4 regions of the Arthrobacter sp. 05L428 genome follow, and region 4 is predicted to be linked to each of the others. Evidence: riboswitches for the same ligand, from Rfam matches in the RefSeq annotation. Region 4 holds a riboswitch; each other region holds the start of a gene.
The links. A riboswitch is a leader RNA that binds a small molecule or an ion and turns the genes downstream of it on or off. The one in region 4 is predicted to bind thiamine pyrophosphate.
Positions count from the first base shown of each region.

Region 1: it holds a riboswitch for thiamine pyrophosphate, as region 4 does, so the genes downstream of both, AC1DH3_RS04840 (bifunctional hydroxymethylpyrimidine kinase/phosphomethylpyrimidine kinase) here and AC1DH3_RS10005 (ECF transporter S component) in region 4, are expected to answer to the same signal.
Region 2: it holds a riboswitch for thiamine pyrophosphate, as region 4 does, so the genes downstream of both, thiC (phosphomethylpyrimidine synthase ThiC) here and AC1DH3_RS10005 (ECF transporter S component) in region 4, are expected to answer to the same signal.
Region 3: it holds a riboswitch for thiamine pyrophosphate, as region 4 does, so the genes downstream of both, thiO (glycine oxidase ThiO) here and AC1DH3_RS10005 (ECF transporter S component) in region 4, are expected to answer to the same signal.

Region 1 is NZ_JBFTNW010000001.1:1,029,693-1,037,243, forward strand. It holds gene AC1DH3_RS04835 (Rne/Rng family ribonuclease) at 1-2,567, shown strand, start outside; TPP riboswitch at 2,705-2,802, shown strand; gene AC1DH3_RS04840 (bifunctional hydroxymethylpyrimidine kinase/phosphomethylpyrimidine kinase) at 2,849-4,402, shown strand; gene rplU (50S ribosomal protein L21) at 4,770-5,078, shown strand; gene rpmA (50S ribosomal protein L27) at 5,139-5,402, shown strand; gene obgE (GTPase ObgE) at 5,519-7,108, shown strand; gene proB (glutamate 5-kinase) at 7,098-7,551, shown strand, end outside.
Region 2 is NZ_JBFTNW010000001.1:941,872-949,422, forward strand. It holds gene ffh (signal recognition particle protein) at 1-1,109, shown strand, start outside; gene AC1DH3_RS04380 (alpha/beta fold hydrolase) at 1,209-1,943, shown strand; gene thiC (phosphomethylpyrimidine synthase ThiC) at 2,011-3,855, opposite strand; TPP riboswitch at 3,824-3,931, opposite strand; gene AC1DH3_RS04390 (amidohydrolase family protein) at 4,026-5,126, shown strand; gene AC1DH3_RS04395 (VOC family protein) at 5,207-6,082, shown strand; gene AC1DH3_RS04400 (hypothetical protein) at 6,362-6,799, shown strand; gene rpsP (30S ribosomal protein S16) at 7,020-7,442, shown strand; gene AC1DH3_RS04410 (RNA-binding protein) at 7,444-7,551, shown strand, end outside.
Region 3 is NZ_JBFTNW010000001.1:545,017-552,567, forward strand. It holds gene AC1DH3_RS02625 (DEAD/DEAH box helicase) at 1-219, opposite strand, end outside; gene AC1DH3_RS02630 (RNB domain-containing ribonuclease) at 538-2,043, opposite strand; gene AC1DH3_RS02635 (ferritin-like fold-containing protein) at 2,084-2,755, shown strand; gene thiE (thiamine phosphate synthase) at 2,752-3,480, opposite strand; TPP riboswitch at 3,507-3,627, shown strand; gene thiO (glycine oxidase ThiO) at 3,618-4,913, shown strand; gene thiS (sulfur carrier protein ThiS) at 4,910-5,146, shown strand; gene AC1DH3_RS02655 (thiazole synthase) at 5,152-5,961, shown strand; gene AC1DH3_RS02660 (DUF3311 domain-containing protein) at 6,148-6,429, shown strand; gene mctP (monocarboxylate uptake permease MctP) at 6,426-7,551, shown strand, end outside.
Region 4 is NZ_JBFTNW010000004.1:40,320-47,870, forward strand. It holds gene AC1DH3_RS09995 (DUF4235 domain-containing protein) at 1-226, opposite strand, end outside; gene AC1DH3_RS10000 (heme-degrading domain-containing protein) at 263-808, opposite strand; TPP riboswitch at 955-1,098, shown strand; gene AC1DH3_RS10005 (ECF transporter S component) at 1,168-1,800, shown strand; gene AC1DH3_RS10010 (ABC transporter ATP-binding protein) at 1,814-3,433, shown strand; gene AC1DH3_RS10015 (energy-coupling factor transporter transmembrane component T family protein) at 3,430-4,233, shown strand; gene AC1DH3_RS10020 (UDP-N-acetylglucosamine 1-carboxyvinyltransferase) at 4,330-5,853, shown strand; gene AC1DH3_RS10025 (glutamate--cysteine ligase 2) at 5,915-7,144, shown strand; gene AC1DH3_RS10030 (O-succinylhomoserine sulfhydrylase) at 7,141-7,551, opposite strand, start outside.

The DNA of each region.
Region 1 (7,551 bases), on a different contig from region 4:
CAGCGGAGTCCGGCGAGGACTCCGAGGGCACCCTCGAAGACGGCGTGACCTCGCGTCGCCGTCGCCGTCGCCGCCGCGGCGACCAGGATCTCGAACTGACCGGCGGCGGGGACGACGATCCGCCCAACACGGTAACCCGCGTCCGGGCGCCGCGCTCGGTCAGCGAGGCCCCGGTCAACAACCGCGTCACCTCCGTCAAGGGCTCCACCCGCCTGGAGGCCAAGAAGCAGCGCCGCCGCGAGTCCCGCGACACCGGCCGCCGCCGCACCGTCATCACCGAGGCCGAGTTCCTGGCCCGCCGCGAATCCGTGGACCGCCAGATGATCGTCCGCCAGCGCGACGACAGAATCCAGATCGGCGTCCTGGAAGACGGCGTGCTGGCCGAGCACTTCGTCTCCAAGACCCAGCAGGATTCGTTGATCGGCAACGTCTACCTGGGCAAGGTCCAGAACGTGCTGCCGTCCATGGAAGCGGCGTTCGTCGATATCGGACGCGGCCGCAACGCCGTGCTGTACGCCGGCGAAGTCAACTGGGACTCCGTCAACCTCGAAGGCAAGCAGCGGCGGATCGAAAATGCGCTCAAGTCCGGCGACTCCGTGCTCGTCCAGGTCACCAAGGACCCGGTCGGCCACAAGGGTGCCCGCCTGACCAGCCAGATTTCGCTGCCCGGCCGTTACCTGGTGTACGTGCCCGGCGGCTCCATGACCGGCATCTCCCGCAAGCTGCCCGACGTCGAACGCAACCGGCTCAAGCGGATCCTCAAGGACCGCCTGCCGGAAGACGCCGGTGTCATTGTCCGCACCGCGGCCGAGGGCGCTTCGGAAGAAGAGCTGACGCATGACATCAACCGGCTGCGAGCCCAGTGGGAGGGCATCGAAAGCCAGTCCACGTCCACCAAGATCCTCGCCCCCGAGCTGCTCTACGGCGAACCTGACCTGACCATCAAGGTGGTCCGCGACGTTTTCAACGAGGACTTCTCCAAGCTGATCGTCTCCGGCGAGGAAGCCTGGGACACCATCGAGGCCTACGTCACCTACGTGGCACCGGACCTGGTGGGCCGGCTCGAGAAGTGGACCAAGGACACAGACATCTTCGCTGCGTGGCGCATCGACGAGCAGATCCACAAAGCACTGGACCGTAAGGTCTTCCTGCCTTCCGGCGGCTCGCTCGTGATCGACCGCACCGAAGCCATGACCGTGGTGGACGTCAACACCGGCAAGTTCACCGGCAGCGGCGGCAACCTCGAGGAAACCGTCACCAAGAACAACCTCGAAGCGGCCGAGGAAGTCGTCCGGCAGCTGAGGCTGCGTGACATCGGCGGCATCATCGTGATCGACTTCATCGACATGGTGCTGGAATCCAACCGCGACCTCGTGCTGCGACGCATGGTGGAGTGCCTGGGCCGGGACCGGACCAAGCACCAGGTTGCCGAGGTGACCTCGCTGGGCCTCGTGCAGATGACCCGCAAGCGGATGGGCACCGGGCTGCTCGAAGTCTTCGGCGAACAGTGCGAGGCCTGCGCCGGCCGCGGCATCGTCACCCACGACGAGCCCGTGGAACACCGCCGTGCCAACACCGTCGCCGCAGAACACCACGTCCCGCGGACCGAGCACCAGCCCGCCGCACGCAGTGAGCGCAAGCGTCGCCGCGGCAAGGGCGGCCAGGGCGGCGAAGCCATGCCGTCCGCACCCGTCGCCGTGCACGCCGAGCCCACCGAGGCGGAGCGCCACGCCAAGGCAGAGGCGACGCGCGCCGCGCTGGCCAACATCGCCGCCGCGGCGCACGCTGCCCACCTGCACGACGGTGAAGCGACAGCAGCTCCCGACGCCGAAACCCGCCAGGCCGCGCTCGACGCCGCCGTGGAACTCGCTTCGTCGGAGGAGGCGGCGGGTCGTCCCGCGGCCGTGCTGACCTTCGGCGGCGAACAGGTTGCCTTGCCCTTCGTCGAGCACGCCGAGGAAACCCCGCAGCCCGCGCTGACCCTGGACCTGCTGACCGAAGCGTTCGCCCACCTGGGCGACGCCGAGACCGGCAAGCCAGCCGCCGCGGCTCCGGTTGCCGAGTCGCCCGCAGCCGAGGTTCCCACGGCCGAGCACGCGGCGGAGCACGCTGCGCCTGCAGCTGCAGCGCCGTCCCGCGCCACCCGGGGCCGCGGCCGCGCCAGGACGGCGCGGATCCAGCCGCCGAGTGTACGTACCGCCGAGGCCGAGGCCCCGGCCCGCCAGGAAGCCCGCAAGGCTCCTGCGTCCCAGGCCCCGGCCCGCCAGGAAGCCCGCAAGGCTCCTGCGGCCCAGGCCCCGGTACGCCAGGAAGCCCGCAAGGCCCCTGCGGCCCAGGCCCAGGCCCCGGACACCACCGGACCCCGACGGGTGCGCCGGAACCGGAGCGCCAGCCGAGCCCAGGGCGCCGCCAACGAGACGTCCGTGCAGCAGCGCGAGACCGCTCCGTCGGTTGAGGCCGTCTCGGTCCATGAGGCCAAGGCCCCGGAGCCGGCGAAGGTGACCGCCAAGCCCGCCGCCAACGAGCCGATCATCCTCGGCGTCGGCGTCCCGGCGTCGGAGCTCTAGGACCAAGCAGGCACCACCACTCGCGGGTTCCGTCCGGGATCGACGTAACATCACGTCGACCCCGGACGGAACCCGCGAGGGCGTTAAGGGGACAGGCTGAAATTTAGCGGGGTTGCCGGCGAGGAACGCTAGGCTGGGGGACTGACACGGGGTGCCGCGCATCGAGCCGGCTGAGATCCAGACCCGTTGAACCTGTCCGGTTAGCACCGGCGAAGGGATGTCTCTTGTCTTCAACAACCCAGCCTGCATCGGCGCAGCCTGCATCTAGCCGAACCTCAGCCATCCTGCAGTCCGTCTTCCCGGAGCCCGACGGCGGGGCCCCAACGCCGCCGCGGATTCCGCGGGTGCTGGCCATCGCGGGCTCGGACCCCTCCGGCGGCGCCGGCATCCAGGCCGACCTGAAGAGCATTGCCGCGAACGGCGGCTACGGGATGGCTGCCATCACGGCACTGACCGCCCAGAACACCCAGGGCGTCCGGTCGGTGCATGTACCGCCGGCAGCGTTCCTGACCGCCCAGCTGGAGGCCATCAGCGACGACATCACCATCGACGCCGTCAAGATCGGTATGCTCGGCGACGACTCGGTGATCGACGCCGTCCGGGCCTGGCTCGAAAAGGTGCGCCCCGGCGTCGTGGTCCTGGACCCGGTGATGGTGGCGACGAGCGGCGACCGGCTGCTCCAGGAATCGGCCGAAACCGCGCTGCGGGCCCTCTTGCCACTGGCGGACCTCATCACACCGAACCTGGCCGAGCTGGGCATGCTGCTGGGAGAGCCGCCCGCCGCGGACTGGGCCAGTGCGCTGGAACAGGGCAAGCGGCTCGCGGCCCTGGCCGGCACCACGGTGCTGGTCAAGGGCGGCCACCTGCCGGTCGACGGCGCCCAGAACGACGGCGGTTGCCCGGACGCGCTCGTCAACACCGGGGGACTGCTCGGCCAGGAGACGGTGGTGGTGCCGGGCGAGCGGATCGACACCCGCAACAGCCACGGCACCGGCTGCTCCTTGTCCTCGGCGCTGGCCACAGTCCAGGCCCGGACGGGGGACTGGGAGGCGGCGCTGCGGGAGGTCAAGCCGTGGCTGCTGGGTGCGTTGCGGGATGCCAGCCGCCTGGAGGTCGGATCCGGCAACGGACCCGTGCACCACTTCCACCACCTGCAGCACGCTGCGGCACCCCAGCTTCCTGCCGAGGGCGAGTTCGCCACGCTGCTGGCAGGGCACGCGGCGGACGGGCTGGACGCGATCTACGGCCTGGACTTCATTCGGGGGCTCGCGGACGGTACCTTGCCGGAACCCGAGTTCGCCTACTACCTCGGCCAGGACGCCCTGTACCTCAACGGCTACTCCCGGGTGCTGTCCCGCGCGGCGGCCCTGGCGCCGTCGGAAGCCGAACAACTCTTCTGGTCCCGCTCGGCGCAGCAGTGCCTCGAAGTCGAATCCGAACTGCACCGGAACTGGCTGGCCGGCCGCGCCGTCGAGACCCAGCTGGGACCGGTGACCAAGGCGTACGTGGACCATCTGCACGCGGCATCGCTCGCCGGCAGCTACGGCGTGCTCGTGGCCGCGGCGCTGCCGTGCTTCTGGCTCTACGCGGAGGTCGGCGCCACGCTGCATCGCGAGTTCCTCGCTGCCGGCGCACCGGCAACGCATCCCTACGCGGAGTGGCTGCGCACCTATGCGGACGAGGCCTTCGCGGAGGCGACGCGGCAGGCGATCAGGTACACGGACGCGGCGGCCGGTAGAGGCTCCGAGGCGGAACGCAGCGCCATGGCGGTGGCGTTCAGGCAGTCCTCCCGCTACGAGGCGGAGTTCTTCGACGCGCCGAGGCTGCACGCCTGAGCCGCGCTACGCGAAGCAGCCGGTAGGATAGTTGGGCGCGGTTCCGGAAGTCGCTGCGGCACCATAACTTTGGCCCCCGGGCGCAGGGTGTGGCGTCCGTCACGCACTACCTGCCGGGACCAGCCTCGTTTGCGGCCGAAGGCAAAATTAGCGTAGTCTAGATCTTCGGTGCTTACGCCAACACTTGGGTTATGACCTTGAGGAACAGTTCACCCGTATTACGGGCAGGACTTTTCCGCAGGATAGCTCATGGGTTCCCCCGGGGAATCCACCGGCGTTGAGGCACAGCGTGAGCCGGTCCAAGCATTTGGGCCCCAGGTTCCGCACGCAAATCTAGTAATAAACGTCGAGAGAAGTGAGTTCCCCAGTGGTGTACGCGATTGTCCGCGCAGGCGGCCGCCAAGAGAAGGTTTCCGTTGGAGACTTCGTTACCCTGAACCGCGTCCCCGGTGGAGCCGGCAGCACCTTTGAGTTGCCCGCACTGCTCCTGGTGGACGGTGACAAGGTCACGTCTGCAGCCAAGGACCTGGCCAAGGTAACGGTTACGGCTGAGATCCTCGAAGACCTCCGTGGTCCGAAGATCGTCATCCAGAAGTTCAAGAACAAGACCGGTTACAAGAAGCGCCAGGGTCACCGTCAGGAACTGACCAAGGTCAAGATCACCGGTATCAAGTAACTAACGTTACTGTTCAGGTTTTCAGCAGATTCCCCAGAATTTTAAAGGCAGGCATTTCAAATGGCACATAAAAAAGGCGCGAGCTCCACTCGCAACGGTCGTGACTCCAACGCCCAGTACCTCGGCGTCAAGCGCTTCGGCGGCCAGGTAGTTTCCGCAGGCGAGATCATCGTCCGCCAGCGTGGCACCCACTTCCACCCGGGCGCCGGCGTTGGCCGCGGCGGCGACGACACCCTGTTCGCACTGACCCCCGGCGCTGTCGAGTTCGGCACCCGCCGTGGTCGTCGCGTTGTGAACATCGTGGCTGCTGCAGCTGCAGAGTAACAACAAGTTCTAAATCGGTGGGGCGGACCAGTAGGTCCGCTCCACCGGTGTTTTAACCGCATTACAATCATCTTGGGCCCCTTGCGGGCCCGAGGAACAGCACTGAGGAGATCCACGTGGCGAGCTTTGTAGACCGGGTAGTACTGCACGTATCCGGCGGTACCGGCGGCCATGGCTGTGTCTCCGTCCACCGCGAGAAGTTCAAGCCCCTCGGCGGTCCCGACGGCGGCAACGGCGGCAACGGCGGCGATGTCATCCTGCGCGTGGATCCCCAGACCACCACCCTGCTCGACTACCACCACGCCCCGCACCGGCACGCCACCAACGGCGGCCCCGGCATGGGTGACTGGCGCGGCGGCAAGAACGGCGAGACCCTGGTCCTGCCCGTACCCGAGGGCACGGTCGTCAAGAGCAAGGACGGCACCGTCCTGGCCGACATGGTGGGCGAAGGCACCGAGTACGTCGCCGCTGCCGGCGGCATCGGCGGCCTCGGCAACGCCTCGCTGTCCTCGCAGAAGCGCCGGGCCCCCGGCTTTGCGCTGCTGGGCATCGAGGGCGAATCCAGCGACATCGTCCTGGAGCTGAAGTCCATCGCGGACATCGCCCTGGTCGGCTTCCCGTCCGCCGGCAAGTCCAGCCTGATCGCCGCGATGTCCGCCGCGCGGCCCAAGATTGCCGACTACCCGTTCACCACCCTGATCCCCAACCTCGGCGTCGTCCAGGCCGGCGACGTGCGCTTCACCATCGCCGACGTCCCGGGCCTGATCGAAGGCGCCAGCGAAGGCAAGGGCCTGGGCCATCACTTCCTGCGCCACGTCGAACGCTGCGCCGCGCTCGTGCACGTGCTGGACTGCGGCACGCTGGAATCGGACCGTGACCCGCTCTCGGACCTCGCCGTGATCGAAGCCGAGCTCGAAAAGTACGCCGTGGACATGAGCTACGCCGGCACCGACGGTGAAGTCGTGCCGCTGAACCACCGCCCCCGCCTGATCGCCCTGAACAAGGTCGACCTGCCGGACGGCAAGGACATGGCCGAGTTCGTCCGCCCGGAACTCGAAAAGCGCGGCTACAAGGTCTTCGAAATCTCCGCCACGAGCCACGAGGGACTCCGCCAGCTGGGCTTCGCCATGGCCGAGATCGTCAAGGCCGCCCGCGACGCCGTGGCCGCCACGCCGCCGAAGGTCCAGGCCCCCGTGCTGCGCCCGCGCGCCGTCAACGAGAGCGGGTTCACGATCCGCCGCGAGGAAAAGAACCTGGAGCCGCTGTTCCGCGTGCTCGGCGAGAAGCCCGTGCGCTGGGTCAAGCAGACCGACTTCACCAACGAGGAAGCCATCGGCTACCTCGCTGACCGCCTCGCTAAGCTCGGCGTCGAGAACGAACTGTTCAAGCAGGGCGCCAAGCCCGGCGACATGGTGGTCATCGGCGAGGACGACGGCGTCGTCTTCGACTGGGAGCCGACCATGATGGCCGGCGCCGAACTGCTGGCCTCCCCGCGCGGCACCGACGTGCGCTTCGCGGACATCGGCGACCGCCCCACCCGTGGCCAGAAGCGCGACGAGCAGCAGGAACGCCGCGACGCGAAGGCCGCCGCCCGGGCCGAGCTGGAGGCCGAGCGCAAGGCCGGCATCTGGACCGAATCGGTCAGTGCCCGCCGCGCCCCGCAGCCGCTCAAGGAGAGTGGACTCGGCGAAGCCGATGACGAGTAACGCCGTCGCCGTGCCCGGAGCGGCGGCGGTCCCCAGCCGCACCCTGCTCTCCGGCGCCCGCCGAATCGTGGTCAAGGTCGGGTCTTCCTCGCTGACGTCCATCAAGGGCGGCATCGCCGAGGAAGCCCTGAGCGACCTAGCCGACGCCCTCGCGCACAAGCGCAACGCGGGCACCGAGATCATCCTGGTCTCCTCCGGGGCGATCGCCGCCGGGCTGGCACCGCTGGGGCTCGAAAAGCGCCCACGCGACCTCGCCACCCAGCAGGCCGCCGCGAGCGTGGGCCAGGGCCTGTTGATGGCCCGCTACACCCACGCCTTCGGCGCACACGGCGTCACGGTGAGCCAGGTGCTGCTGACCGCGGACGATTTCATGCGCCGCAGCCAGCACACCAACGCCTTCCGCGCCCTGGACCGGCTGCTGAACCTTGGCGTCGTCCCCGTGG
Region 2 (7,551 bases), on a different contig from region 4:
CCCCGCACCCGGGGGCCACCTCCTCCGAGCTGGACCACCCTGCCGGTGACCCGGTCGCCGTCGCCCGTGCCGGCGTCGAGGAAGCCAAGCGCACGCTGCACGACGTCGTGATCGTGGACACCGCCGGCCGGCTTGGCGTCGACGCCGAAATGATGGAACAGGCCCGCCAGATCCGCCGGGCCATCGTCCCCAACGAAGTCCTCTTCGTGATCGACTCGATGATCGGCCAGGACGCCGTCAACACGGCAATGGCCTTCGATGAAGGCGTCAACTTCACCGGCATCGTGCTCTCCAAGCTCGACGGCGACGCCCGCGGCGGTGCCGCGCTGTCCGTCGCGTCGGTCACCGGGAAGCCGGTCATGTTTGCGTCCACCGGCGAAGGCCTGGACGACTTCGAGCTCTTCCACCCGGACCGGATGGCCTCGCGCATCCTCGACATGGGCGACGTGCTCACCCTGATCGAACAGGCCGAGAAGTCCTGGGACAAGGACGAAGCGGCCCGGATGGCGAAGAAGTTCGCCGACCAGGAAGACTTCACCCTCGAGGACTTCCTCGCCCAGATGCAGCAGATCCGCAACATGGGCTCGATGAAGAAAATGCTCATGATGATGCCGGGCGCGCAGAACATCCGGCAGCAGCTGGAGCAGTTCGACGAGCGTGAGATTGACCGGGTCGAGGCTATTGTCCGGTCCATGACCCCGCACGAGCGGGTGGCCCCGAAGATCATCAACGGCTCCCGCCGCGCCCGCATCGCCCGCGGTTCCGGCGTGCACGTCTCCGAGGTCAACGGCCTGCTGGAACGCTTCGCGCAGGCACAGAAGATGATGAAGAAGATGGCCGCCGGCGGAGGGATGCCCGGGATGCCGGGGATGCCCGGCATGGGCGGCGGCGGAGCCCGCAAGGGGGCCAAGAACGCACCGAAGAAGAAAGCCCGCTCCGGCAACCCGGCCAAGGCCGCGCAGGAGCTCAAGGACGCGGAGGCACGGCGCGCCGCTGGCCCCAAGGCTGTGCCCACCGGTGCGGCCTTCGGCCAGCAGGGCGGGGAATTCGACCCGTCCCAGCTGAACCTGCCCAAGGGTTTCGACAAGTTCCTCGGCGGCAGCAAGTAGCGGAAGCCGCCTTGGCGCTGGCAGTACCTCGGTGGCCAGGATGTCGGCGTGCAGGATGTCGTCGGCTTCGATGACGGACCGGTGCCATAGGCTTAGGGCATGTTCAAGCAGCGCGTAGTTTTCGTCCACGGGGCCGGCAGTTTTGGCGCCGCGGCGTGGCCGAAGCAGCACGGCATGGCGCTGAGCTACGACGCCTTGTTCCTGCGGCGGCACGGCTTTGACGCCGTCGCCGAGCCGCAGGAGACGGACTTCGCCGCCGACGCCGCAATTGTGCTGCGGGCCCTGGCCGACGACGGCCGCGGCGCTGCCGGCGGCCACGTGGTGGCCCATTCGCAGGGTGCGATCGCGGCGATGATGGCGGCCGTCGAACGCCCCGACCTGGTGCAGTCGCTGACCCTGGTGGAGCCGGCCTGCCTGTCCTTGACCGCGGAGCTCCCGGCCAGCGCTGCGCACCGGGCGCTCATGCAGCCGCTCTTCGACGTCCGGCACAGCCTCAGCGACGACGACTTCCAGCGGGAATTCGTCCGCCGTGCCTTCGCCGCCGGCGCCCCGGGAGCCATGACGCCGGAGGCCCTCCGGGCGGCGCGCCGGCTGCGGCTGCAGGCACCGCCGTGGGAAGCGCCGCTGCACATCGTTCCCGGCGTGCCCACCCTGGTCCTTACCGGTGGCTGGGAGCCGCTCTACGAGGAAATCGCCGGCTACCTGAGGGAGACGGGCGCCCTGCACCGCACCGCACCCGGAGGGCACCGGCCGCAGGACTCAAAAGAGGGCGACCGCGCCATCCGCACGTTCATCGCCGACGTCAACCGCAGCCGGCACGCCCACGCCTCGTAGGAGTGGCCGGCCGGACGCCTACCCCGCAGGGCAGGCGCCCGGCCGCGGCCTAGGGCTGTGCCTGTGCCTAGGCCTGTACCGCTGACTGTGCGCCCACGGTGGGCTCGGGCAGGTAGACCTTGCCTCCGGCCGCCAGAAATTCGTCGCTTTTCCTCCGCATTCCGTCCGCCAGCTGTGCCAAGGCTGCCCGGGAATCCGCCGAACCGTACTCGTCCCGGATGTCCTGGCTGATCCGCATGGAGCAGAACTTCGGCCCGCACATCGAACAGAAATGGGCTGTCTTAGCCGGCTCCGCCGGCAAAGTCTCGTCGTGGAATGCCTCAGCCGTCACCGGGTCCAGGGACAGCGCGAACTGGTCCCGCCAACGGAATTCAAACCGGGCCTTGGATAGGGCATCGTCGCGTTCGTGCGCTCCGGGGTGGCCCTTGGCAAGATCGGCGGCGTGGGCGGCGATCTTGTAGGTGATCACGCCGGTCTTCACGTCGTCCTTGTTGGGCAGGCCGAGGTGCTCCTTCGGCGTGACGTAGCACAGCATGGCGGTCCCGTAGCGGGCGATCTCGGTGGCGCCGATCGCCGAGGTGATGTGGTCATAGCCCGGTGCGATATCCGTGACCAGCGGCCCCAGCGTGTAGAAGGGCGCGCCCTTGCAGAGTTCCTGCTGGCGCTCCACGTTTTCCCGGACGAGGTGGAACGGCACGTGTCCCGGGCCCTCCACCATGACCTGGACATCGAAGTCCCAGGCCCGTTGCGTGAGCTCCGCCAGGGTGTCCAGTTCGGCGAACTGGGCAGCGTCGTTGGCGTCCGCCGTCGACCCCGGCCGCAGGCCGTCGCCGAGTGAGAAGGCGACGTCGTAGCGGGCGAAAATTTCGCACAACTCGTCGAAATGCGTGTAGAGAAAGTTCTCCTGGTGGTGTGCGAGGCACCACCCAGCCATGATGGAACCTCCGCGGGACACGATGCCGGTGACCCGGTTGGCGGTCAACGGGACGTACCGCAGCAGCAACCCGGCGTGGATCGTCATGTAGTCGACGCCCTGCTCGCACTGTTCGATCACCGTGTCACGGAAGATCTCCCAGGTCAGGGCGTTTGCTTCGCCGTTCACCTTCTCCAGTGCCTGATAGATCGGGACGGTGCCGATGGGGACGGGCGAGTTGCGGATGATCCATTCGCGGGTCGTATGGATGTCGTCCCCGGTCGAAAGGTCCATCACCGTGTCCGCCCCCCATTGCGTGGCCCATTGGAGCTTGTCGACCTCCTCGGCGATGGAACTGCTTACCGCGGAGTTGCCGATGTTCGCGTTGATCTTCACCAGGAACGCCTTCCCGATGATCATCGGCTCGGACTCCGGGTGGTTGATGTTGCTTGGGATGATGGCCCGGCCGGCGGCGACTTCGCCGCGGACAAGCTCGACGTCGCAGTTCTCCCGCAGCGCGACGAAACGCATCTCCGGTGTCACGATGCCGTGCCGCGCATAATGCATCTGGGTAACCGTTCGGCCTTCGACGGCGCGACGCGGCTCGGGCGGTGCGCCCCGCCATTCAGCCGAGGCGGCGCCGCGCCTGACCGCGGACTTGCCGTCGTCGAGCAGAGTGCGTTCCCGGCCGCTGTACGGCTCCGTGTCCGCGCGCCCGGCGATCCAGTCACGGCGGAAAGCGGCGAGTCCCACCACCGGGTCGCTGCCCGGGCCCGCGGTGCGGTAGACCCGGAACGGAGGATTCCCGACGCCGCCAGGGGACGGTGCCAGGGCGATTTCGGTTACCGGGACGCGGATCCCGCCGTCCTCGACGTACGCGAGGGCATGCGACTTCAGGGACTGCGTCACGGTAGCTGCTGCGGCGCTGTTCCCATTCTGGGCAGGGCTCTGCTGTGGATTTGTTGCGCTCAAAGAGATACTCACTTCCTTCGCCGGCATTACCCGGACAGGTTCAACGGTCGCAGGCTGCGTCAGCCCGATCTCAGCCCCTGCAAGGGCACCCGTGTGGTCGTAGACGAAGCTACCACAGGCCGACGGGAAGCCGTCGAGGGGCTGGGGGGCTGGGCGGGCTAGGCCCGCGGATCGCGATGCGGATTAGGCTTTAGGCCATGAGCGGCATCATCGAGTTCAGCGGCCCGGTCCTCACCGGAGCCGACCAAGAGCGGCGCGGGCTGTGGGCCGTGGACGGCCGCCTGACCTTCCGGCGCCCCGCGGCCGCGCCGGACCTGGTCCTGGACGGTTGGGTGATCCCCGGGCTGGTCGATGCGCACTGCCACATCGGGCTCGGACCCGGCGGGGATGTCCCCGAGGAAGTTGCCGAGCGGCAGGCCCTGACCGATCGCGACGCCGGTACCCTGCTGGTCCGCGACGCCGGCGCCGTTCATGACACCCGCTGGATCCAGCAACGGCGCGAGCTGCCACGCATCCTCCGCGCCGGGCGGCACATCGCCAGGACGCGGCGGTACCTGCGGGGCTTCGCCGTCGAGGTGGAACCCGAGGACCTCGTGGAGGCCGTACGCAAGCAGGCCCGCGCGGGGGACGGCTGGGTCAAGCTGGTGGGGGACTGGATCGACCGCGACGCCGGCGACCTCGCTGCGAGTTTCCCGGCCCGGAGCGTCAGGGACGCGGTCCGGGCCGCCCACGACGAAGGCGCCCGCGTCACGGCGCACTGCTTCGCGGAGGACACCCTCGATGACATGCTCGACGCCGGCATCGACTGCATCGAACACGGAACCGGGCTGCTTCCCCGGCACTTGCCGCGCTTCGTCGAACAGGGTGTCCCGATTGTCCCCACCCTGATCAACATCGCCACTTTCCCGGACATCGCGGCCCAGGCCAAGGCAAAGTTCCCCCGCTACGCGGCGCACATGCTGGGGCTCTGGGAACGCCGCGCCGAACGGATCCTCGAGGCGTATGAGGCCGGGGTCGCCATCTACGCCGGGACGGACGCGGGGAGTGTGATCAAGCACGGGCGCATCGTCGACGAACTTGAGGCCCTGCACGGCGCCGGGCTCCCCGCCGGCGCCGCCCTCGACGCAGGGGCCTGGGCCGCCCGCGACTGGCTCGGAGCCGACGCGATCACAGAAGGTGCCAGTGCCGACGTCCTGGTCTGCGCCGAGGATCCGCGCGGGAATCTCGGCACCCTGCGCGAGCTCAGGGGCATCGTGCTCCGCGGCGAACTGGTACAGGGGAGCATCCCCGGCCATTAGGAATAAATTGAAGCTTCAAGTAATTTAACTCTACGAGGGTCGCCGAAGGTCGGGGGCCACAGAACCACCGGAGCGTTTCAATGACCGTAGAAGCCAGCACCCAGGATCTCCTTCCTGCCGAACTCACCATGGGCACCGTGATGCTCAAGGTCGGCGACATGAAGCTGATGACGGACTACTACCAGCGCGCCCTCGGCCTCGACATCGTTGCCGAGCAGGACGGCGGGCTCTACCTCGGACGCAAGCTCAAGCCGCTGGTCCACCTGGCACCGGCACCCGGGCTGAACCTGCCCTCCCGCGGCGAAGCCGGCCTCTTCCACACCGCCCTTCTCTTTGAGGACCAGCCCTCGCTGGCCGCCACCGTCGCGTCCGCCGCGCAGTATGAGCCGCAATCCTTCACCGGCAGCGCCGACCACCTTGTCAGCGAGGCCTTCTACTTCAATGACCCGGAGGGCAACGGTATCGAGCTCTACTGGGACCGCCCCCGCGAAGCCTGGTCCTGGGACGGCAAGAACGTCGTGATGGACAGCCTGGCCCTGCCGCCGCAGCGCTACCTCGAGCAGCACCTCACCGAGGCGTCGCTCGCCGGGCAGCGCGAGGCCGACGCCGGCGTCGGGCACGTCCACCTGCAGGTCGGCGACGTCCAGTCCGCGCACGACTTCTACGTCGGCACCCTCGGCTTTGAGAAGACCGCGGGCTGGCACGGCCAGGCGCTCTTCGTCTCAGCCGGCGGCTACCACCACCACATGGCCATGAACGTCTGGAACAGCCGCGGCGCCGGCCCCCGCCGCGACACCCTCGGCCTCGGCGAAGTGCTGGTTGAAGTACCGTCCGGCGACGACGTCGGCGCCCTCGCCGACCGCCTCAAGACCGCGGGCGTCCAGTCGCACCACACCGGAGCCGAGCTGCGCTTCGAGGATCCGTGGCGCAACAGCATCCGCGTCGCCGTCCGGTGATCATCCGGACATGCCCAACCTGCAGCGCCAGGACTGGACATGTCCAACCTTCGAGGCCCGCGTTGGGCATGTCCACCTCCTGATGCTTGGGTCCGCGGACATGTCCCGCGTGCGCTTCGGGGAATGGACATAGTGGGATTATGTCCCTTGCTTGCGGCCGGGGCAGAGCATGTCCGGTCCGGGCGCGGCCGGTCCGGGCGCGGCCGGGCTGGAGCGGATAGGCTGAAAGCGACGCCAAAAACGCGGCCAGCGCCGCCAACCCTCATGAGGAGCACTTCCTTGGGATTTACTGAAATCTTCGTCGCCACCCATGACGCCGCCCTCAAGCGCGCCGCGGCCCTCGACGGCGGCGCCGCGGTCGCCCCCGGCGCGGTCCGGATTCCGGACATCAGCGACTTCGAAGTCGAACGCCTGGGTGACCTGGCCGGGACTGCCGTGCATGCCGCCGGGGCCGACTATGAGCTGGCCATGGTGGACGTGGCCAGCGACTCCCTGCTGGGCGTGCCGGCCGCCATGGTCCGCGCCCTGGCCGAGTTGCTCAGCTACGAGACCGAGGGCGAGGGTGATGTCCTAGCGGACGTCGCCGAAGGCTGGGCCGCGGAGGAGGACATGCCCTTCGGTGCCGACCAGGCCGCCCGCTATGTCCGCCAGCTCGCCGAACTCGCTGCCGGCGTCGACCCTGCCACCAAGGCCGGGCTCTACGTCTGGACCTCCTGACGCCCCAAGCTGACGGCTCGAAAAAGTGCCCGGACACGCAGCCCTAGGGTGTCAAGTCGAAATCCGCGCGGTGATCTGGCACAATGAACAGGTACTCGATCTGCGTGGCCCCTCTCTCCGCGTCCGGATCTTGTCCTTTTAGAACCCCCTAGTACGGCCCGCCCCACGGGTGCAGAACGCCGGGCTCGACCCCGTTTCAGAAACAGGAGTGACCACAAAAGTGGCCGTAAAGATTCGCCTTAAGCGCTTCGGCAAGATGCGCGCACCGTACTACCGCATCGTCGTCATGGACGCACGCTCCAAGCGTGATGGCCGTGCCATCGAAGAGATCGGCAAGTACCACCCGACCGAAGAGCCCTCGTACATCGAGGTCGACACGGACCGTGCCCAGTACTGGCTCGGCGTCGGCGCACAGCCGTCCGAGCAGGTTGCCGCGATCCTGAAGATCACCGGTGACTGGCAGAAGTTCAAGGGTCTCCCGGGCCAGGAGGGCACCTTGAAGACCAAGGCTCCCAAGGAAGCCTTCGTTACCCCGGAAAAGGGTTCCGTGATCATCCCGGAAGCTATCACCAAGAAGGCTAAGAAGGACGACGCAGCCGAGGCTCCCGCCGACGCCGAAGCAGAGACCACCGAGGCTGAGTAAATTGCTGGCAGAAGCGCTCGAACACCTGGTCCGCGGGATTGTTGACAGCCCCGAGGACGTCAAGGTCAGTGCGAAGAACAACCGCCGCGGGGACACCCTCGAGGTGCGC
Region 3 (7,551 bases), on a different contig from region 4:
GCTCAGTGCGACCGGCAGCGTCATGGCCTGGATCGGGAACGGGTGGGTGATTCCGGCGTCGGCAAGGGATTCAACAATGTCGGCACGGACGTTGTAGTCGGCGAAGGACTTTTCCGCGATTTCGTGCGGGGTTTCGTCCGAAATGATGGTCTCTTCCGGCTCGATCGATTCCGTGCCGGACTCGTCGGTAAGAAGCTGGTGCGTGTGCAATTCACTCACAGGGGAGTTTCCTTATTCATTTGGGCTGCGCTGCTTGCTCAACGGGGCCGGCCGAGGGCCGTTCCGGAGCACGCTCAGGAGCGCAAGCAAGTCCAGTGGAAGCCGATCGCGGGCTATCTAAATGCTGGCACTGGGACCAGCGGGTGTGTCTCAAGATCGCGTAGGGGCGGGCTTGTTGAATTCGAAAAACATGGAAATCAACGACCGGGCATCCATTACTACCCTTCCAGTCTAGCTGTTCGCCGTTCGGAACCTCGACCGGTGCCCGCGGTGCGGCGCGCCAGTGGCACGGCTGCGGGGCGCAAGCCGGGCGAAACATCAGCCCACGAGTTCGAGCCGGACCTCCCGCGTGGCGATGTCCGAGGATACGACCCGCACCCGGACCTGGGTGCCGGGCTCCAGCTCGCCGGGGCACCGTGCGGTCACCGCGGGCTCGGCGATCTGCACGATCCCGGACGGGCCATTGCCGTTCCCGTTGCTCTTCCCGTTCCCGTTGCTGCCCTTACCGTTTCCGTTCGTGCCGCCGTTCTTCGCGGGCTTTGAGCCCGAGATCACGACGGCGTCGAACTCCTGCCCGATGTGGTTGCTCAGCAGGGCCGCCTCCACGGTGTCCAGCGACAGCCGCTCCAGCTTGGCGGCCAGTTGATCCGAAGCCGCCATGATGGCCGGCAGCGACGGGAGGGCTTCGCGGGCCCAGCCCGGAACCTCGGCGCCATTGGACAGGGCCTCGCAGATGACCAGGACGAAGCGGTCGATCAGGCGCCGCAGCGGGGCGGTGGAGTGGGCGTACGCCGCACCGATAGCGGACTGGATGGCGTCCTCCGGGACGGCGCCGTCGAAGTGGGTGTAGCCGGCGCCGCGGAAGAGCATCCCGGCCGAGTGCACGATGGCAAGCTGGCGCGGGTCGGTGGGGTCCAGGGTGCGCAGGTATTCGCCGTAGCTGATCCGGCCGTCCCAGGGCTTGCCGAGTGCGCCGGTCTGGCGCCGGAAGTGCCGCAGCGAGCTCTCATCCGGGGCGGGCATGGTCCGCAGGATGCCGACCTTGCCCTGCAGCATGAGCTCCGCTGCGGCCATGCCGGTCATCAGCGAAATCTGGGCGTTCCAGTCCTCCACCGGCAGCGGCGGCGCCGCGACGATCCGGTAGCCGCCGTCGGGCAGCTGCTCGATCTCCTGCTCCGGCATGTTCAGGCTGGCCCCGCCGCGCAGGCGCTCCAGTTCCACCCGCTTGCTGCCGACTTCCTTGAGCAACTGCAGAACGGGGTCCGCGGTACCGCCGTCGAGTTCGGCCTGCACACCTTGGTAGCTGAGCTTGGCCCGGCTGCGGACCTGTGCCCGGCGGACCAGCACGGAGGAGACCTCGGCAGCGGCGTCGAGCTCGAACTCCCAGACGAAGGCCGCGCAGAGCTGGCCCGCCAGCAGGCTGCCGGCCGCTTCGCTGATGACCTCGGGGTGCAGGGGGATGCGGCCGTCCGGAGTGTAGAACGTCTGGCCGCGGCGCCGGGTCTCGGCGTCGAGCGCGCCGCCGGGGGCGACGAAGGACGGGACGTCGGCGATCGCGTAGAAAACCCTGTACCCGTCGCCGGCGCGGTCAATGAACAAGGCCTGGTCCAGGTCCGTCGAGGACGCCGGGTCGATGGTCACGAACTCCACGTGAGTCAAATCCAGTTCCGGCAGCTCGTGGGAGGCGACGGCCGCCTCGGCGTCCCGGAGCACGGCTTCCGGAAACGGCCCGGGCAGCTCCAGAACGGTGCGCAGTGCGTTGAGCGCCTGGGCAAGCTGGTTCTTCTGCTGGCGGACGCTCGGAGTCAGGCGATGATGAGACACGGAATCAGGTTAGCCCGATTTCCGCTACTAGTCTTGAAGCATGAGCACCTCCCCGGCCGAGCCCGCCCGCTACAACCGTTTCCTCCGGGACCTGCTGGGCGTGATGGCCTACGGGGAGCTCTCGGCCTTCGAACGGCTCTCCTCCGACGCCCGGTATTCGCCCACCCTGCACGACCGGGCGGTGCTGGGCGGCCTCGCCGTCATCGAGTTCCAGCATTTTGAACTGGTCTGCGCGAAGCTGGCGGAGATGGGCATTGACGCGGAGGAGGCCATGCTGCCGTTCCAGCCTTCGGTGGACCACTTCCATGAGCGCACCCGCCCCGCCGACTGGCACGAGTCGCTCATGAAGGCCTACGTGATCGACACGGTCTCCGCGGACTTTTACCGGTCCATTTCGGGCTATGTCGACGCCGGGACGGCCGGGCTGATCGAACTGGTCCAGGCGGCCGGGGACGCGACGGTTGTGCTGCGGGACCGGCTCAAGGCCGCGCTCGCCGACGATCCGCGGCTGGCGTCCCGGCTGGCCCTGTGGGCTCGGCGGTTGCTCGGCGAAGCGCTTACCCAGGCCCAGCGGGTCAGCGTGGAGCACGCCTTCCTCGGCGGCCTGACCGGCACGGACGAGGACCGGGCCGGTGAACTCGCCCGCGCCCTGACCGCCGAGCTTGCCGCCGCCCATTCCCGTCGGATGTCAGAGCTGGGACTAGCCGGCTAGTTGTCCGCGGCGCCGCTGTGGACGTCGGCGTCGGCGTCCGCCCCGGCGTCGAGCGCGGCGAGCAGGGCACGCGCGGCCCCGGCAGGATCAGCGGCCTCGGTAATCGCCCGGACCACCACAATCCTTCTGGCTCCGGCGTCGACCACCTGCGCCACGTTGCCCAGGTCGATGCCGCCGATCGCGAACCACGGCACCACCCCGGCGACTTTCCCGACATCGGCGGCCTCGGCCCGGACGATCGCCGCGGCGGCGTAGCGCACCAGGTCCAGCCCGACGGCGGCGCGGCCCGGCTTGGTGGGGGTGGCCCAGACCGGGCCCACGCAGAAGTAGTCCAGCCCGCCCCGGCCCGGGGACGCCGCGATGGCCGCATCCACCTGTTCCGGCGTGTGCGTGGACATGCCGATCACGGTGCCCTTGCCCAGGAAATCCCGTGCCGCGGCGAACGGGATGTCCTTTTGCCCAATGTGGAACACCGGCGCCCCTGCCAGTGAGGCCAGGTCGGCACGGTCGTTCACCGCCCAGAGCCGGCCGTGCCGCCGCGCCACGGAGTGCAGGACCTCCAGCAGCTCAAGCTCCTCGGCCGCCTCCAGCGACTTGTCCCGCAACTGGATGATGTCGACGCCGCCGGAAAAGGCAGCGTCAACGAAGTCCTCGAAGTCACCGCGCTCCTTCCGGGCATCGGTGCACAGGTACAGGCGGGCGGTGGTGTGGACATCCTGGCTCATGCCCCAAGCCTAGTTCCTCTAAACTGGGCGCATACCGCGGGAGCCCGCGCGGGCCGCCAGACGGCCGACGGGCTGAGAGGGCGTCAGAGCCGACCGCTTGACCTGATCCGGCTAGTACCGGCGTAGGGAAGGAACCCATGGACGTATCCGTCGCACCACCCGCCACACCACCGGGCCCATCCTCGGATTATTACGACGTCGTCGTGATCGGCGGGGGAGTGATCGGCCACGGCATCGCCTGGGAGGCCCGCCGTTCTGGCCGTACCGTCGCGCTGGTCGACGACGCCCCCGGCACCGGCGCCAGCTGGGCTGCCGCCGGCATGCTGGCGCCCGTGAGTGAACTCCACTACCAGGAGGAGGAGCTCCTGGCCCTGATGCTGGAAGCCTCAGGGCTGTGGCCGGAGTTCGCCGCCGGCCTGGCCGGCGGCAGCACTGACGGCGGCGGCACTGGATATCTCACGACGCCGACCCTCGCCGTCGGCGCGGACGCGGCCGACCGCCGGGCGCTCGCCGACCTGCGGGCCGCGCAGCAGGCCTGCGGCCTGGCCGTGAAGCCGCTGACCGTCCGTGAAGCACGCAGCCGCGAACCGTTGCTCAGCCCCGGTATCTCCTGCGCCTTCGACATCCCGGCCGACCACCAGGTGGATCCGCGCCGGTTGCTGGCCAGGATCGGTTCACTGCTGGCTGCCGACAGCCGGTTCACGGCCGTGCCCCGCCGCGCGGCCGGGCTGCTCTGGCGGGGCGGCCGCGTCGCCGGCATCCGTTTCGAGGGCGGCGGAGAGCTCCGCGCCAGCGAGACGGTCGTAGCCAACGGCCTGGCCGCGGCGGAACTGCATGGCCTGCCCGGGGGATTGTCCCTGCCGCTGCGTCCGGTTTACGGGGACATCCTGCGGCTCCGGGTCCCGGCACGGCTCCGGCCACTGCTGCGCTCGACCGTGCGGGGCCTGGTCCGCGGGGTTCCGGTCTACATCGTCCCGCGGGAGGACGGCACGGTCGTGATCGGCGCAACCCAGCGGGAGGATGCGCCCTCCGAGGCTGGCGCCGTCTCTGCCGGCGGCGTGTACCAGCTTCTGCGTGATGCCCAGCAGCTGGTCCCGGCCGTTGCCGAGCTGGAACTGCTCGAGGCCACGGCGCGGGCACGCCCCGGGACCCCGGACAACGCCCCGCTCCTAGGGCGCGTGGCCAGCGCTGGATCCGGACAGGACGTCGAGGGACTCATCATTGCCACCGGGTTCTTCCGGCACGGGGTCCTGCTCACCCCGGCGGCCGCCGCCATCTGCCGGGCGCTGCTGGACGGAGAGCCGGACCGGCGCTGGGAGGGCTTCCGCCCGGACCGCTTCTCCAGCCGCCGCCCGGTTTCTCCAGCCCCCGGCTCATCCGAGCGGGACGCTTCACCCGCGGACGCTCCAGCGAAAGACAGGACGACAGCATGAATATCAGGCTCAACGGAGCGCAGCACGCCCTCGCCGACGGCGCCACTATCAGCGCCTTGGTCAGCGGGGTGACCGGCCGGACGCTGGCCGCCGACGGCCGGGCCACGGACGGCCGGAAACTGGGCGTCGCCGTCGCCCGCAACGCCGAGGTGGTGCCGCGCAGCCAGTGGCACGCGACCGCGCTCGCCGAGGGCGACGACGTCGAACTCGTTACGGCAGTACAGGGAGGATAGAGGGCATGGAAGCAACAGCAATGCAGGAAACGCAGCAGGCACGCCGGGATCTGCTGACGGTTGACGGAGTGGAACTGGGCTCCCGCCTGATCATGGGCACCGGCGGTGCGCCGAGCCTGGACGGCCTCGGAGCCGCGCTGGTGGCCTCCGGAACGGAACTCACGACGGTGGCCATGCGTCGCTACTCTCCAGCCGAGAGCGGCTCGTTGTTCCAGTTGCTGGCGGACCACAACATCCGGGTGCTGCCCAACACCGCCGGATGCTTCACCGCCCGGGACGCCGTCCTCACGGCCGAACTGGCCCGCGAAGCGCTGGAGACGGACTGGGTGAAGCTCGAGGTGATCGCGGATGAGCACACCCTGCTGCCCGACGCCTTGGAACTGGTGGAGGCAACCGAACAGCTGGTGGCGCGCGGCTTCAAGGTCTTCGCTTACACGAATGACGACCCGGTCCTGGCCCTCCGGCTGGAGAACCTCGGCGCCACGGCCGTGATGCCGCTGGGCGCCCCGATCGGCACCGGCCTGGGCATCCTGAATCCGCACAACATTGAACTCATCGTCTCCCGTGCCTCGGTGCCGGTGGTGCTCGACGCAGGAATTGGCACCGCCTCCGACGCCGCGCTCGCGATGGAACTGGGTTGCGACGCCGTGCTGCTCGCCACCGCCGTGACCCGTGCCCAGGACCCGGCGCTGATGGGTGAGGCGTTCCGGCACGCCGTCATCGCCGGCCGGCTGGCGCGACGGGCCGGCCGGATCCCGCGCCGCGAGCATGCCCTCGCGTCGTCCGCGATGGAAGGACGCGCCGAGTTCCTGTAGGGGCCCCGGCGCCGCTCCCGTCCAGGCCCGTTCGCCTCGCCAAACCGTGATTAAAGGCACTGTTGAAGATTAAATCCAGTGTCTATCCTGTTGGGTAACGACCGCTGCACTGCACGGTCCGCAGGCCGCCGGCACGTCCCGGGAAGCCTTCCCGCTCCGGGGGCCCGTCTCGGTGAGGAGGCGTCCATGTCCAGTCCTGATGTGCCAACGCGGGGGCCGGCCAAGCCGGGTCCCTATGTAGTGTCCGGAATCCTGTTGCTCGTCGCCATTGTGGTTCCGTTGGTTGTGCCCGCGTACGCCTTCGACGAACCGCGGCTGGCGGGTATCCCGTATTTCTACTGGTATCAGATGGCATGGATCCCGGTCACCGCGGCCTTGGTGGGGATCTCCTACTGGCTGGTCACCAGGGAGGACCGCCGTCGCCGTGAATCCGTCCGCGGGGCGGCCGCTGCGGGGGAGGAGCGGTGAACGGGGCGGTCGTGCCGCTGGCGGCACCGGACCGGCCGGTCAACGGCATAGCCCTCACCATTGTGATCATCCTCTTCGTCCTGGTGGCGGTCCTCGGCTTCTTTGCCGCGCGGTGGAGGCGGGAAGAAACGACAGGGCTGCATAGCCTCGACGAATGGGGACTGGGCGGCCGGGGCTTTGGTACCTGGGTGACCTGGTTCCTGCTCGGCGGGGACCTTTACACGGCTTACACCTTCGTGGCGGTCCCGGCGGCGATGTGGGCCACCGGAGCCGTGAGCGGCTTCTTCGCCGTGCCGTACACAATCGTGCTCTACCCGATCGTGTTTTTGCTGATGAGCAGGCTGTGGTCCGTCTCGCACCGCCACGGTTTCGTCACGCCGGCGGACTTTGTTGGCGGCCGGTATGGCAGCAGGGCGCTTACCGTTGCGGTCGCCGCCACCGGCATCGTCGCCACCATGCCCTACATTGCCCTGCAACTCGTGGGCATCAAGGCCGTACTCACTGTGCTCGGCCTGGGCAGTGCTGAGAACGCGCTGCTGACCGACCTGCCGCTCATCATCGCGTTCGTGGTTCTGGCCGCGTATACCTATACCTCGGGCCTGCGCGCTCCTGCCCTGATCGCCGTCGTGAAGGACCTGCTGATCTATCTGGCCGTGATCGTGGCGGTGATCTACCTGCCTATCAAGTTCGGCGGGTGGGGTACCATTTTCGACTCCGCCGAGGCGAAGCTGGGAGCGGTCAATCCGGCGACGGGCAAACCGGCGGGCGCGTTCATCCCGGGGGCGTCCAGCTACTCCGCGTATTGGACCCTGGCGCTTGGTTCCGCGCTGGCCCTGTTCATGTATCCGCACTCGATCACGGGCGTCCTGGCGACCAAAAGCCGGAACACCATCCGCAGGAACGCTGCGGTGCTGCCGCTGTACTCCTTGATGCTGGGCTTCCTGGCACTCCTGGGCTACGCGGCCATTTTCGCCGGCACCAAGCCCACCGACCTGAACGGCGCCGTCAATCCGCAACTGGTGGTGCCGCAGTTGTTTCTGGATCAGTTCCCGGCCTGGTTTGCCGGCATTGCGCTCGCCGCCATCGCCATCGGGGCGCTGGTCCCGGCCGCCATCATGTCCA
Region 4 (7,551 bases):
CCCGCTGCGTGCCGCGGTTGGCGAGGACCTGGATGATGGCGCTGACCGAGGCCGAAATGAGGGCGAAGGTCAGGGCCTGGCGCAGGGTGGTGGGGACGTCGTCGTCGTGGCCCTTGGGCGGTTTGTTGCCGGTGGTCTTTTCCCAGACGGTGTCGACTACCTTGGTGCCGACGAAGCCGGCGAGGAGGCTGACGCCGGTGCCAAGCAGTTTGATGAAGATGTTCATACTTCGTACTCCTTGCGGGAGGAAACAGGGCTTCCCCTAGCCTAGCGTCCCCGGGCGGCCGAGGATTTCGGTCAGTGCCTCGACCACCAGCTCGTGGTCGTCCTTCTGCGGCAGCCCCGACACCGTGACGGTGCCTACCACCCCGGTTCCGCGCAGGTAGATGGGGAACGAGCCGCCGTGGGCTGCAAACTCCCGCTGGTCGAACCAGGCGTTGTCCTCGATCCTCTGACCGGCAGCACGCGCCCGCAGGCCCACCAGCAGCGACGGGACTTCATACCGCACCGCGGTGCGCTGTTTGGCCTTGATCCAGCGCTCATTGTCCGGGGTGGCGCCCTCCAGTGCGGCGTGGAAGAGGACCTGATCGCCCTTGCTGATGTCGATGGCGATCGGGTAGGAGCGCTGGCGGCCGAGTTGGACCAGGAGGAGGCCCAGGTCCAGCGCGTCGTCCTTGCTGAAGGACCGGAACTGCAGTTCGTCGATTTCGGCCAGGATGCGGCCGATGAGCGCGGCCAGGGATCCCGGCGGCTGTGGTTCCGCGGAGTCCGGGTCGTACTCGGGGGAAGGCACTGGTGCGTCGGTCATGGGACTCAGCTTCCGTTAGGTGGCCGCCGCCGCGCAAGCCCAACTGACTCGCAGTTGTTGCCGTTATGAGCCCTCAAAACGACAACGACTGCGAGTCACTTGGGAGTGCCGCCGGGTGTAAACTGAGCCAGCCCACAAGGGCGATTTAGATACGACAGGGGAGCGCCGCCGTCGGGCATCACTGGAGAAATCCAAGGTAACCGTAGGTGGGCGCTGAGAGTGCGGACAGCCGCAGACCCTCGAACCTGATCCGGTTAGTACCGGCGCAAGGGAGTCGAGTTCTCAGGGTGCCCGGCACCCGTGGCGAAGGCCGCGGTGCCGCCGGAGCACCCTCCCCTCCTGTTCCTCAGGAGGACGATATGACTGACATTTCTGCGAAGCAGACACTGACCACCGGCAAATACAGCTGGCGCGTGGTCGACATTGTGGTGGCCGCGTTGATCGCTGTTGCCGGCGGTGTGATTTTCTGGGCCTGGTCCCAGGGTTCCAACCTTGTTTCCGTCCCGCTCAACGCGGTCTACCCGCCGCTGACCGGGCTCTACGCCGGCGGCTGGATGATCCCGGCGGTGCTGGGCATGCTCGTTATCCGCAAGCCCGGGGCGGCGCTGTTCTGCGAAGCGGTGGCCGCCACCGGCGAGCTGATCATGGGCTCGCAGTACGGCACCACCGTGCTGATCTCCGGCATCCTGCAGGGCCTGGGCGCCGAACTCATCTTTGCCGCGTTCCTGTACAAGAAGTTCAACCTTCCGGTGTCCCTGCTGGCCGGTGCCGGTGCGGGCCTGTTCTGCGGCCTGAACGACTCCTTCCTGCCCTGGGGCTGGAACATCGCGTACGAAACCGGTGACAAGCTCGCCTACATCATCTTCTGCGCCATCTCCGGAGCGGTGATTGCCGGGGGACTGTCCTGGCTCGCCACCCGCGGCCTGGCCAAGACCGGGGTGCTGGCCTCGTTCGGGTCCCGCAAGGCGGCATCGGAACCCGTCTTCTCCTGATGCCCGCACACGCATGAGGTCTGTCGACGACGTACGCCCGGCCGCGGTCAGCGCCCGCGGCTGGGGCTGGCGGCACGCCGGCCGGGCCCGGCCCGCCGTGAGCGGCCTGGACCTGGACATCCGTCCGGGCGAGCGCGTGCTGTTGCTGGGCCCGTCCGGCGCCGGCAAGTCCACGCTGTTGCACGCCCTGGCCGGTGTGCTGGGGGACAGCACTGCGGCAGCCGCGTCCGCTGCTGCTTCCGCTGATGCCGAGGACTCCGATGAGACCGGCAGCCTGCTGATCGACGGAGCCCCGCCCAGGGCCCGGCGCGGGCGGGCCGGGCTGATGCAGCAGGACCCGGAGACCCAGGTGGTGCTGTCGCGGCTCGGCGACGACGTGGCCTTCGGGGCCGAAAACCTCTCGGTCCCCCCGGCGGACATCTGGCGGCGGGTGGGGGAGGCGCTCGACGACGTCGGGCTGGGCGGCCTGCCGCTGCATCACCCGACGTCGTCGCTCTCCGGAGGCCAGAAGCAACGGCTGGCGCTCGCCGGGATCCTCGCGATGCGGCCCGGGCTGCTGCTCCTCGATGAGCCCACCGCCAACCTTGACCCGGCCGGTGTCCTGGAGGTCCGCGACGCCGTGGGACGGTGCCTGGACAAGACCGGGGCCACCCTGGTGGTGGTGGAGCACCGGGTTGCTGTCTGGAAAGACCTTGTGGACCGGATCGTCGTGCTGCAGCCCGGATCCGCCACGGACTCCGCCGTGCTGCTGGACGGGCCCCCGGACCTGGTCCTGGAGCGGGCGCGGGACATGCTCATCTCCGCCGGCGTCTGGGTGCCGGGCCATGTGCCCGCCACCCGGGCCCGCCGCGGCCGAACAGGACCCGAAGGGGACGCCGGGGCCGGCCAGCTGCTGCTGGCCGCAGAGGAACTGGCCGTGTCCCGCGAACGGCCCCGCCGCACCGGTTTGCTGCGGGGCTTCAGCACGGTAATACCCGTCCCGGTGCAGTCCGGCATCACGGCCCGGGTCCGGGCCGGCCAGGCGCTGACCATCACCGGCCCCAACGGTTCCGGGAAGTCGACCTTCGCCCTGACCCTGGCAGGCCTGCTCTCCCCGGTCTCCGGCGCGGTGTCCGCCACCACCGAGCTGAGCGCCGGCGCAGGCATCGATCCGTACAAATGGAGGGCCCAGCAGTTGATCGCCAGGATCGGCACGGTGTTCCAGGAACCCGAGCACCAGTTCGTCACCGGCAGGGTGCTGGACGAACTGATGTTCGGTCCCCGCCAGCTGGGCCGCGGCGAAGAACGGGTCGACGAGCTGCTGGAACGGCTCCGGCTCCGCGAACTCGTGGACGCCAACCCCTACACGCTCTCCGGCGGGGAAAAACGGCGGCTCTCCGTGGCCACGGTGCTGGCTGCCCACCCGCAGGTGCTGGTGCTGGACGAACCCACCTTCGGCCAGGACGCCAACACCTGGGCGGAACTGGCCTCCTTCCTCTCCGAGCTTCTCGACGCCGGGACCGCGGTGGTCTCGGTGACCCACGACGCGGAGTTCAGCGAGGTCCTGGGCGGCACCGAGCTGAAGCTCGGCGCACCGCAGTCGGGCGCGCCGGGACTACCCGGCAGGACGAATCCGGGGGTGGCGGCGCCATGAGGGACGCCCTGACCCTGCGCGGAAACCACGCTCTGCTGACCCGCGCCAACCCGCTGGCGAAATTCTCCGGCGTCGTGCTCATCACGGTCGCGCTGGCGCTGTCCATCGACTGGGTGTCCGCGTCCGTGGCGCTCGCCTTCGAACTGCTGCTGTTCCCGCTGGCGGGCCTGACCCTGGCCCTGCTCTGGCAGCGCGGCTGGCCGCTGATCCTCGCGGCCGCCGTGGGCGGCTGGAGCACCGCGATCCTGGCCCCGGACCATGGCAGGATACTGCTCGACGTCGGCGTCTGGTCCATCACCGAGGGCTCGCTGCAGCTCGGGCTGGGCTTCCTGCTGCGCGGCCTCGCGATCGCGCTGCCGGCGGTGCTGCTGATGAGCTGCACCGACCCCACGGACCTGGCCGACGCCCTGGCGCAGCAGGCGAAGCTGCCGCACCGTTTCGTGCTCGGCACCCTGGCCGCGATGCGGCTGGTGGGGCTCATGGCCGAGGAATGGCAGACCATCGGCATGGCCCGGCGAGCCCGCGGTGTCGGCTCGCACGGAAACCCGGTGCAGCGGCTCAGGGCCACGCTGGGGCAAAGCTTCGGGTTGATGGTCCAGGCCGTCCGCCGCGCCTCCCGGCTCGCCGTGACCATGGAAGCACGGGGCTTTGGCGGCGCGCAGCGGACCTGGGCCCGGAAGGCGACGTTCAGCCGGCTGGACGCGTGGGTGGTTCTCGGGGGCCTGCTGATCTCAGGTGCCGCCGTGGCCGCAGCCGTCGCTGCCGGGACGTGGAACATGGTGTTCCTCGGCCAGCAGTAGCCGCTACATATCGCACGAGATGGATATTCTGTGAGCTTTATTGCAGTTCTGGGGATTTGGCCCGTCAAAATAGCTCATCCGTGATATTTATTGCATATGACTCAACAGACTGCTGAATATGTCGGCGCCGTACTCCGGGACGCCCGCGGCGAGAAGGGCTGGACTCAGGGACAGCTCGCGGCCGAGCTGGGAACCAGCCAGAGCGCCATCGCCCGGATGGAGCAGGGCAAGCAGAACCTGAGCCTGAAAATGATTGAGCGGCTCGAATCCATTTTCGGCCGCGCCATCGTCAAAGTCGGCCGGCCGCAGATGACCCACCTGCGGGTGGAGGGCGGCCGCACGCTCTCCGGCGCCGTGGACGTCAACAGCAGCAAGAACGCCGGCGTCGCGCTGCTGTGCGCGAGTCTCATCAACCGCGGCACCACCGTCCTGCGGCGGCTGGCCCGGATCGAAGAGGTCAACCGGATCGTGGAGGTCCTGACCAGCATCGGCGTCGAGTGCACCTGGCTCGACGCGAACGACCTGCAGATCCGCCGACCGGCCGTGCTGGACCTCGACTCGATGGACGTCGAGGCCGCCCGCCGCACCCGCAGCGTCATCATGCTCCTCGGCCCGTTGCTCGATGAGTCCAGCGAATACCGGCTGCCCTACGCCGGTGGCTGCGACCTTGGCACCCGCACCGTGGAGCCGCACATGCAGGCCCTGCGCCAGTTCGGCCTCAGCGTCGAGGCGAAGTCCGGCTTCTACAGCGTGCAGGCACCGCCGGCAGACGGCCACGACCGTTCCTTCGTCCTGAGCGAGCGCGGCGACACCGTGACCGAAAACGCCATCATGGCCGCCGCCCACCGCCGCGGCACCACGATCATTCGCAACGCCAGCCCAAACTACATGGTCCAGGACCTCTGCTTCTACCTGCAGATGCTGGGCGTGGAGATCGACGGCGTGGGAACCACGACGCTGAAGATCGTCGGCCGCCCGTCGATCGACGCCGACATCGAGTATTTCCCGTCCGAGGACCCGATCGAGGCGATGAGCCTGATCACCGCCGGCATCGTGACCAACTCCGAAGTCACGATCCGCCGCGTCCCGATCGAGTTCATGGAGATCGAACTGGCGACCCTCGAGCAGATGGGCCAGCGGCTGGAGGTATCCGCGGAGTACCTTGCCCGCAACGGCCGCACCCGGTTGGTGGACGTCACCACCAAACCCTCCGAGCTGCGGGCGCCAACGGACAAGATCCACCCGATGCCATTCCCCGGCCTGAACATCGACAACCTGCCGTTCTTCGCCGTCATCGCCGCCAACGCCCACGGCCAGACGATGATCCATGACTGGGTCTACGAGAACCGGGCCATCTACCTGACCGAGCTGAACAAGCTGGGCGCCCAGGTCCAGCTGCTGGATCCGCACCGGATCTACGTCAACGGGCCCACCAAGTGGCGGGCCGCGGAAGTCGGCTGCCCGCCGGCCCTGCGCCCGGCTGCCTGCCTGCTGCTGGCCATGCTCGCCGCGCGTGGTGTGTCAGAGCTGCGCAACATTTACGTGATCGAACGCGGCTACGAGGACCTGGCCGAGCGGCTTAACACCATCGGCGCCAAGATCGAGTATTTCCAGGACTGAATCGTCTGAGCGGCGATTTTGGGGTAGCGCGCCGGGGCGGGTGCTGACGCACAATGGTTGCATGCGCACCTTTGGCGTAGAGGAGGAACTGCTGATCGTGGATCCCGTTACCGGGGTCCCGCTGGCACTGGCCGACGCACTGTTGCGCGGACTGAAACCCGCCACCGCGGCAGCGGCCGCGGCGTCTGCCGACGCCACGGCGGCGTCTGCCGCGGATCCGAACCACGATGACTCGGGCTTCAGTTTCGAGCTCAAGCTGGAGCAGATCGAGACCCAGACCGTGCCCTGCCTTGACCACAGCGCGCTGCTCCAGCAAATCAGGCAGTCCCGGGCTTTCGCGGGCCGCGTAGCCCGGATGCACGGAGCCCGGGTGGCAGCCCTGGCCACATCGCCGCTGGCAGCTGCCACCCACACGACGCCCAACCCGCGGTACGCCACCATGCAGAAGCGCTTCGGCCTTACGGTGCAGGAGCAGCTGACGTGCGGCTTCCACGTCCATACCTTCATCGAGTCCCCCGAGGAGGGCGTCGCCGTCCTCGACCGGATCCGGGACAAACTGGCGGTGCTGATCGCGCTCAGCGCCAACTCACCCTTTTGGAACGGGACGGAGACCGGCTTCGAAAGCTACCGCACCCAGGCCTGGAACCGCTGGCCGGCGGCGGGGCCCTCCATGATATTTGGGAGCCTTCCGGTCTACCGGCGGGTGGTCACGAGGCTGCTGGAAAGCGGGGTGCTGTTCGACGAAGGGATGATCTATTTTGATGCCCGGCTGGCCCGCCACCACCCCACTGTGGAGGTCCGGGTCGCGGATGTCTGCCTGCGGGCGGAGGACGCGGCGCTGATCGCGGTGCTGGTGCGCGCCCTCGTGGAGTCCGCCAGCCGGGAGTGGCGCGACGGCGTGGATCCGGCCCCGGTGCCGACGGTCCTGCTAAAAATGGCCGCGTGGCAGGCCAGCAACTGCGGGCTGCGCGGCGAGCTGCTGGACTTCGGCAGCTTCCGTCCCGCTCCCGCCGGCGAGGTGGCGCACGCCCTGGTCGACTTCGTGGCCCCCGTCCTGGCGGAGCAAGGGGAGCTGGACCTGGTGCGCCGCGGCGTGGACCGCGTCCTGGCGCACGGCACGGGCTCGCAGTTGCAGCGCCAGGCGCTCTGCGCTCCGGGGCTGGACACCCCCTCCGACGACGCCGGCCTGGCCGCCGTCGTCGCCCATGCCGTGCGGGTCACGATGCACGGTGCGGACGCCGAGGGAATGTCAGAACCGGCCCCCGTGCTTTCGCGGGTGCGCCGGGGCTAGACCTGCTTGAGCGCCTGCCCGAGGTCGCGGATCAGGTCCTCGACGTCTTCCAGCCCCACCGAGAGCCGCACGACGCCGTCGCTCAGCCCGATAGCCGCGCGCCCCTCCGGGCCCATGGCGCGGTGCGTGGTGGTGGCCGGATGGGTGATCAGGGACTTTGAATCACCGAGGTTGTTGGAAATATCGATGATCCGCAACGCGTCCAGCAGCGCGAACGCGGCTTCCTTGGCGGAGCGGCCGGGCGAGGGCGAAAGCTCCAGAGTCAACACCGTGCCGCCGGCTTTCATCTGCCTGGCGGCCAGCTCGTACTGCGGGTGGGACGGCAGCAGCGGGTACTTAACCCAGCTGACCGCGGGCTGGGCCTCCAGCCATTCGGCCAGCCGAAGCGCCGAGGCGGACGAGTGGTT